2 linked regions of the Rhodobacter capsulatus SB 1003 genome follow. The protein of the gene in region 2 binds, or shares a complex with, the protein of the main gene of each other region. Links are inferred from orthologs where the notes say so. Each region holds a gene or a part of one and is shown on either strand. Other genes may lie near its edges.

Region 1 (3,459 bases), 1.5 Mb from region 2 along the record:
GAAATCAACGCCAAGGGGCCGGGCGCGGGCTTTGCCAAACGCGCCGCGATCAACGCGCCGATCCAGGGGGCGGCGGCCGATATCATCCGCCGCGCGATGATCCGCATGCCCGCCGCCATCGCGCATCTGCCCGCGAAGATGCTGCTGCAGGTGCATGACGAATTGATCTTTGAAGTTGCGGAAAGCGCCGTCGATCCGCTGATCGCCACGGCGCGGGCGGTGATGGAGGGGGCGGCCGATCCGGCGGTGCGGCTTTCGGTGCCGCTCGTCGTCGATGCGGGGCAGGGGGCGAGCTGGGCCGAGGCGCATTGAGGCCCGCCATTTGCGCTGCATCAGGGCGCGGGGGGCGACCCCGTGCTTTGCTGGGCGCAAAGGGAGGTGTGCGATGCGTGCGATTCTGATTTGCTTTGGCGGGGCGATGGGGCTGGCGGCCTGCATGGGGGCGGTCGATCTGACGGCGCCCTCGCCCGCAAGGGACTATGCCGATTACTGCGCGGGCTGCCATGGCACCGGCGGCGATCCCGGCCCGATCGCGCAGGAGCTGAAGCTGCATCCGGTCTCGCTGGCTGATCTGACGATGATGAACGACGGCCGCTTTCCCGAGGCGCGGGTGATGTCGAAGATCGTCGGCCACCGCGAACATGGCGAGATGATCGGGGCGCAGGCGGGCGAGATGCCGTCCTTCGAGCCGATGCTGGACGGGCCGGTGGTGCTTTACGACAGTGGCGACGGCATCGCGACGCCGACCCCGGCGCGGCTGGTGCGGCTGATGGAATACATCAAGGGCATGCAGCAATAACCGCTTGATCCGCAACGAAAAAGGGCGCCCTTGCGGGCGCCCTTCGATCTTCCCCGGCAGGGAAGATTACATCATGTCCATGCCGCCCATGCCGCCCATGCCGCCGGCCGGGGCCGCTTTCGGCTCGGGCTTTTCGGCGATCATGCATTCGGTGGTGATCAAGAGACCGGCGATCGAGGCCGCATCTTCCAGCGCGGTGCGGGTGACCTTGGCCGGGTCGATGACGCCGAAACCGAACATGTCGCCATATTCTTCGGTCTGGGCGTTGAAGCCGAAGGCCGGGTCGGCCGATTCACGCACCTTGCCCGCCACGACGGCGCCATCGACGCCCGCGTTTTCGGCGATCTGACGCAGCGGCGCTTCCAGCGCGCGACGCACGATCGAGATGCCCGCATCCTGATCCGAATTCGCGCCGGTCAGGTCGTTCAGCTTCTTCGCGGCCTGAACCAGAGCCACGCCGCCGCCGACGATGATGCCTTCTTGCACGGCCGCACGGGTCGCGTTCAGCGCGTCATCAACGCGGTCCTTGCGCTCTTTCACTTCGACTTCGGTCATGCCGCCGACGCGGATCACCGCAACGCCACCGGCGAGTTTCGCCACGCGCTCTTGCAGTTTTTCGCGGTCGTAGTCCGAGGTGGTTTCCTCGATCTGGGTGCGGATCTGCGCCACGCGGGCGTTGATTTCCGCCTTGTCGCCATGACCGTCGACGATCGTGGTGTTCTCTTTCGAGATCGTGACCTTCTTCGCACGGCCGAGCATGTCGAGCGTGACGTTTTCCAGCTTCATGCCGAGGTCGTCCGAGATCACCTGACCGCCGGTCAGGATCGCGATGTCCTGCAGCATCGCCTTGCGACGATCCCCGAAGCCCGGCGCCTTGACGGCGGCGATCTTCAGGCCGCCACGCAGCTTGTTGACGACGAGGGTCGCCAGCGCTTCGCCTTCGACATCTTCCGCGACGATGATCAGCGGACGGGTCGACTGGATCACGGCTTCCAGCAGCGGCACCATCGGCTGCAGCGAGCTCAGTTTTTTCTCGTGCAGCAGGATGTAGGCGTCTTCCAGATCCGCGATCATCTTGTCGGGGTTGGTGACGAAATAGGGGCTCAGGTAGCCGCGGTCGAATTGCATCCCTTCGACGACTTCGACTTCGGTGTCCATGCCCTTGTTTTCTTCGACGGTGATCACACCCTCGTTGCCGACTTTCTGCATCGCGTCCGCGATGAAGCGGCCGATCTGGGCTTCGCCGTTGGCCGAGATGGTGCCGACTTGCGCGACTTCGTCGCTGTCTTTCACCGGGCGGGCGGCGGCCTTGATCGCTTCGACGACCGTGGTGGTGGCCAGGTCGATGCCGCGTTTCAGATCCATCGGGTTCATGCCCGCGGCGACGGCTTTCATGCCTTCGCGGACAATGGCTTGCGCCAGAACGGTCGCGGTGGTGGTGCCGTCACCGGCTTCGTCATTGGTGCGGGAAGCGACTTCCTTCACCATCTGCGCGCCCATGTTCTCGAACTTGTCGGCCAGTTCGATTTCCTTGGCGACCGAGACACCGTCCTTGGTGATGCGCGGCGCACCGAACGACTTTTCGATGACCACGTTGCGGCCTTTCGGGCCGAGCGTCACCTTGACCGCATCGGCGAGGATGTTGACGCCTTTCAGCATCCGGTCGCGGGCGTCGGTCGAGAATTTGACTTCTTTGGCTGCCATTCTTTCGGCTCCTTCAAATATCGTTGGGGATCAGGGTCTTCTCGTGGATTACGAGATGATCCCCATGATGTCCGACTCTTTCATGATCAGCATTTCGACGCCATCAAGCGTCACTTCGGTGCCCGACCATTTGCCGAACAGGATGCGGTCGCCCACGGCGACGGCGGGGGCGATCAGCTCGCCCGAATCCTTGCGCGCACCCGCGCCCACGGCGACAACTTCGCCCTCGGCCGGTTTTTCCTTCGCCGTATCGGGGATGATCAGGCCGCCCTTGGTTTTTTCTTCGCTTTGAACGCGTTTGACCAGCACGCGGTCATGCAGCGGTTTGAATGCCATCTGGGTCACTCCCTAAGGTTCCAGGTTCATGCTTTCAGCACTCACGGGTAGCGAGTGCTAACGGCAGGGGAGTTAGTCATCGCCCCCCCGGCCTGTCAACACCCGGGGGCGGAAAAATTTGCACGGGCGCCGATCACGCGCGCGTGATGCTGCGGGTGCGAAATCGGTTGCGCAAAGCGTGACAAGCGGGGGGCAAAGCCCTATAAGGCGCCAAAATCCCCATCAAACCTTCCGAGGAACGCATGACCACCAAGGTTTTCGGCCACAAATCCCCCGACACCGACTCGACCGGCTCGCCCATCATCTGGGCCTGGTACATGACCGAGGTGCTGGGCCAGCCCGCGAAACCGGTGCTGCTGGGCGAGCCCAACACCGAAGCGGCTTTCGTGCTGAAACACTGGGACCTGCCGAAGCCGGAAATCATCGCGGGCGTCGAAGCCGGTGAAAAGGTCGTCATCGTCGACACGAACAACCCGGCCGAGCTGCCCGAGGGCATCAACAAGGCCGACATCCTGGCCATCATCGACCACCACAAGCTGGTCGGCGGTCTGGAAACCAAGGGCCCGATCGACATCACCATCCGTCCGCTGGCCTGCACCGCGACGATCATGTTCGACCTG
Region 2 (3,475 bases):
GTAATCGGGCACCCGGCCTTCGCGCAGCGCCTTTTGCTCATACCGGGTCGAAAGCCAGTCGTCCCAGGGCGTGCCGGAATGGGCGACAAGGTCAAACCCGGCCTTCGGCGCCTCGATCAGCGCCTGCTCCATGTAATTCGGGATATCGGTGGCGACGCGGAATTCGGCGCCCGGGGCAAGGATGCGGAACAGCGCGCCCAGATAGCCCGGCGTGACGAAGCGACGGCGATGGTGGCGGCGCTTGTGCCAGGGGTCGGGGTAATTCAGGAAAGCCTTGGCGATGCAGCCCTCGGGCAGCACCTCCATCACGTCGCGCACGTCGCCCGGCCAGATCGCGACGTTGGTCACCCCCGCGGTGCGGATCTTGCCGAGCAACATCGCGACACCGTTGATGAAGGGCTCGCAGCCGAGGATGTTCACCCCCGGATTGCGGGCCGCCATATGCACCATATGCTCGCCGCCGCCGAAGCCGACCTCCAGCCACAGGGCCGCGTCCTTGCCGAAGATCGTGCCGGGGTCGAGAGTCTCGCGGCCCGGGTTGTCCTCTTTCGAGATGCCGCCGGGGGTGAGCGAGGCCAGATCCTCGCTGATATAGGTCTTTTGCGAGGCCCGCATCGTCTTGCCCGAGCGGCGGCCATAGAAATTGCGCCACTCCGGTTGCGGGGCGGGCGGGGCGGTGTCGGGCGTTTCGGGGCTCTCGGTCATGGGGCTGCGCCTTAGGGCGCAAAGGGGCTCCCGGTCAAGGGGGGATGGGCTGCGATGCTTTTGCCAAGGCGACCCGCCGGGGGCTCTGACCGCGACCCTTCCCGGTCTTGCGCTTTTCCTTGGCAAAATACGCCGGGGGGTGCGGGGGGCGGAGCCCGCGGGTCGCCTCGGGCTTGCCCGAGGCGAAATATCCTGCAACGCATGAAAAAGGGGGCCGAAGCCCCCTTCCCCGTGATCTTTTGAAACCGGCTCAGACCGCTTTCTTCAGCGCCTCGACCAGATCGGTGCGCTCCCAGCTGAAGCCGCCATCGGCTTCCGGCGCGCGGCCGAAGTGGCCATAGGCCGAGGTGCGCGCATAGATCGGGCGGTTCAGATCCAGCTGCGTGCGGATGCCGCGCGGGGTCAGATCCATGCATTCCGCCACGATACGTTCGATTTCCGCATCCGGCAGCTCGCCCGTGCCATAGGTGTCGGCATAGATCGAGAGCGGTTTCGCCACGCCGATCGCATAGGACACCTGAATCAGGCAGCGCTTCGCCAGACCCGCGGCCACCACGTTCTTCGCCAGATAGCGCGCGGCATAAGCGGCCGAGCGGTCCACCTTGGTCGGGTCCTTGCCCGAGAAGGCCCCGCCGCCATGCGGCGCAGCCCCGCCATAGGTGTCGACGATGATCTTGCGGCCGGTCAGACCGGCGTCGCCATCGGGCCCGCCGATGACAAAGGTCCCGGTCGGGTTCACCCACCATTCGGTCTTCTCGTCGATCCAGCCCGCGGGCAGAACCGCGCGGATATGCGGCTCCACGATGGCCCGGATGTCATCCGAGGTCTGGGATTCGTATTTGTGCTGCGTCGAGAGCACGATCGAGGTCACGCCGACCGGCTTGCCGTCCTCGTAGCGCACCGACAGCTGCGATTTCGCATCCGGGCCCAGCGTCGGCTCGGCGCCCGATTTGCGCACCTCGGCCAGACGGCGCAGGATCGCATGGGCATACTGGATCGGCGCGGGCATCAGTTCCGGCGTCTCGTCGGTCGCATAGCCGAACATGATGCCCTGATCGCCCGCCCCGTCCTTGTCGACGCCTTGCGAAATATGCGCCGATTGCGGGTGCAGGTAATTGGCGAAGTTCAGCGTCGCCCAGTGGAAGGCGTCCTGTTCATAGCCGATATCCTTGACGCAATCGCGCACGATCCCGTCGATGCGGCCCATGAACTCGGCCAGTTTCGCCTTGTCCGACAGACCCACTTCCCCACCGACAACCACCTGATTGGTGGTGGCGAAGGTCTCGCAGGCGACGCGGGCATTCGGCTCTTCGGCAAGGAAGGCATCCAGAACGGCATCGGAGATGCGGTCGCAGACCTTGTCGGGGTGACCCTCCGAGACGGACTCGGAAGTGAAGACATAATTAGAACGTGACATGGGGAAGTGCTCCATTGATGTGTTCCCACCCCGCCAGGAAGCCGTTGGAGTGGTGAAGGGACGCTAGCCCCCGATTCTGCGCCGGTCAACGCGCGATTTGCGCCCAAGCCCCCAAACCAGGGCAACTGCGGCGATAAGACCTGCAAGCCAGGGCAGATCGCCCCAGCGCGCATAGGGCGGCGCGGGCAAGGACCCGGGCAAGGCCGCGTCGATCACCCCCTGTTGCCCCATGCCGAGGCTTTCCACCACCTGCCCGCGCGCATCGATCAGCGCCGAGATCCCGGTATTGGCGGACCGCGCCAAGGGCAGGCCGAATTCGATCGCCCGAAACCGCGCCTGCACCAGATGCTGCACCGGGCCCGACATCTCGCCGAACCAGGCGTCGTTGGTGATCTGCAACAGCCAGTCGGGGCGGCGACCCGCGTGCATGTCCTGCGGAAAGACCGCCTCGTAGCAGATCAGCGGCTGCACAAGGCCAAGCCGCCCCAGATCGAGCAGCTTGCGCGTCACCCCCGCGGAATAGCCGTTGCCCTCGCGCGCGGCAAAGGCGCTGATCCCGAACCGGGCCAGCTCATCGCCAAAGGGGATGTATTCGCCAAAGGGCACCAGATGCACCTTGTCATAGACCGGGCCGATCTTGCCGCCCGCCCCGATCATCGCCAGGCTGTTGAAATAGCGCAGGCCTTCCTCGCGCTGGATGCCCACGGCAACCGGCACGCCGCGGGCCGCCTCGGCGATCATCGTCAGACCGTCGCCCGCACGATCGAGCAGAAAGGGCACCGCGGTTTCGGGCCAGAGAATCAGATCGGGCGCAGGCTTGCCGGGTGCGGGCGGCTGCGCGGTCAGATCCAGATGGCGAAAGAAGAATTCCTCGGCATAGTCCGGGCGCCATTTCAGATCCTGCGGCGCATTCGGCTGCACGATGCGCAGATTGACCGGCGCGGCCCGCGGCGGCACCGGCTGCGCCAGCTGCCAGCTGCCCGCGCCCCAAAGCGCCGCGATCACCGCCGCCGAAACGCCCGCCGCAGGCAGTCGCCAGTTCGCCCGGGGCATCAGCCAGGGCAGCACCGCCAGCGCCAGCGTCAGCGCGCCAAGCCCCATCGCGCCGACAAGGGCCGCGCCCTGCGCCAGCGGCGTGTCGATCCAGATATGGCCGAACAGCACCCAGGGCAGCCCGGTGAAGATGTAGCTGCGCACCAGATCGGCGCCGAAAAGCCCGACCGCCACCCCCGCCGAACGCGAGACCGAAGCGCCCCCCAGCCGCGCGCCAAGGCTCATGCCCAGGGCCCAGAAGAGCCCCATGCCCAAGGCCATGAAAACAAGCGCGAAAGGCGCCATCCAGCCATAGATCTC

The links. Proteins that work in one complex are often made in the same cells at the same time.
Region 1: the proteins of metK (region 2) and groL are in contact, whole or in part, in a cryo-EM structure (PDB 8P4O), measured with the Escherichia coli proteins. The link is inferred for Rhodobacter capsulatus SB 1003 from one-to-one orthologs.

What each region holds. Positions count from the first base shown.
Region 1 is NC_014034.1:2,659,313-2,662,771, reverse strand. The notes cover bases 185-3,072. They hold groL (chaperonin GroEL), read right to left. Parts: upstream 2,504-3,072; coding sequence 866-2,503; downstream 185-865. Other genes in these bases: RCAP_RS12265 (co-chaperone GroES), read right to left, coding at 2,552-2,839; RCAP_RS12275 (cytochrome c family protein), read left to right, coding at 386-799; polA (DNA polymerase I), read left to right, coding at 185-312. Outside these bases: more of polA, read left to right, coding at 1-184; RCAP_RS12260 (manganese-dependent inorganic pyrophosphatase), read left to right, coding at 3,082-3,459.
Region 2 is NC_014034.1:1,191,016-1,194,490, reverse strand. Bases 40-2,943 are described here. They hold metK (methionine adenosyltransferase), read right to left. Parts: upstream 2,123-2,943; coding sequence 956-2,122; downstream 40-955. Other genes in these bases: lnt (apolipoprotein N-acyltransferase), read right to left, coding at 2,186-2,943; trmB (tRNA (guanine(46)-N(7))-methyltransferase TrmB), read right to left, coding at 40-705. Outside these bases: more of trmB, read right to left, coding at 1-39; more of lnt, read right to left, coding at 2,944-3,475. UniProt on the Escherichia coli protein: Catalyzes the formation of S-adenosylmethionine (AdoMet) from methionine and ATP.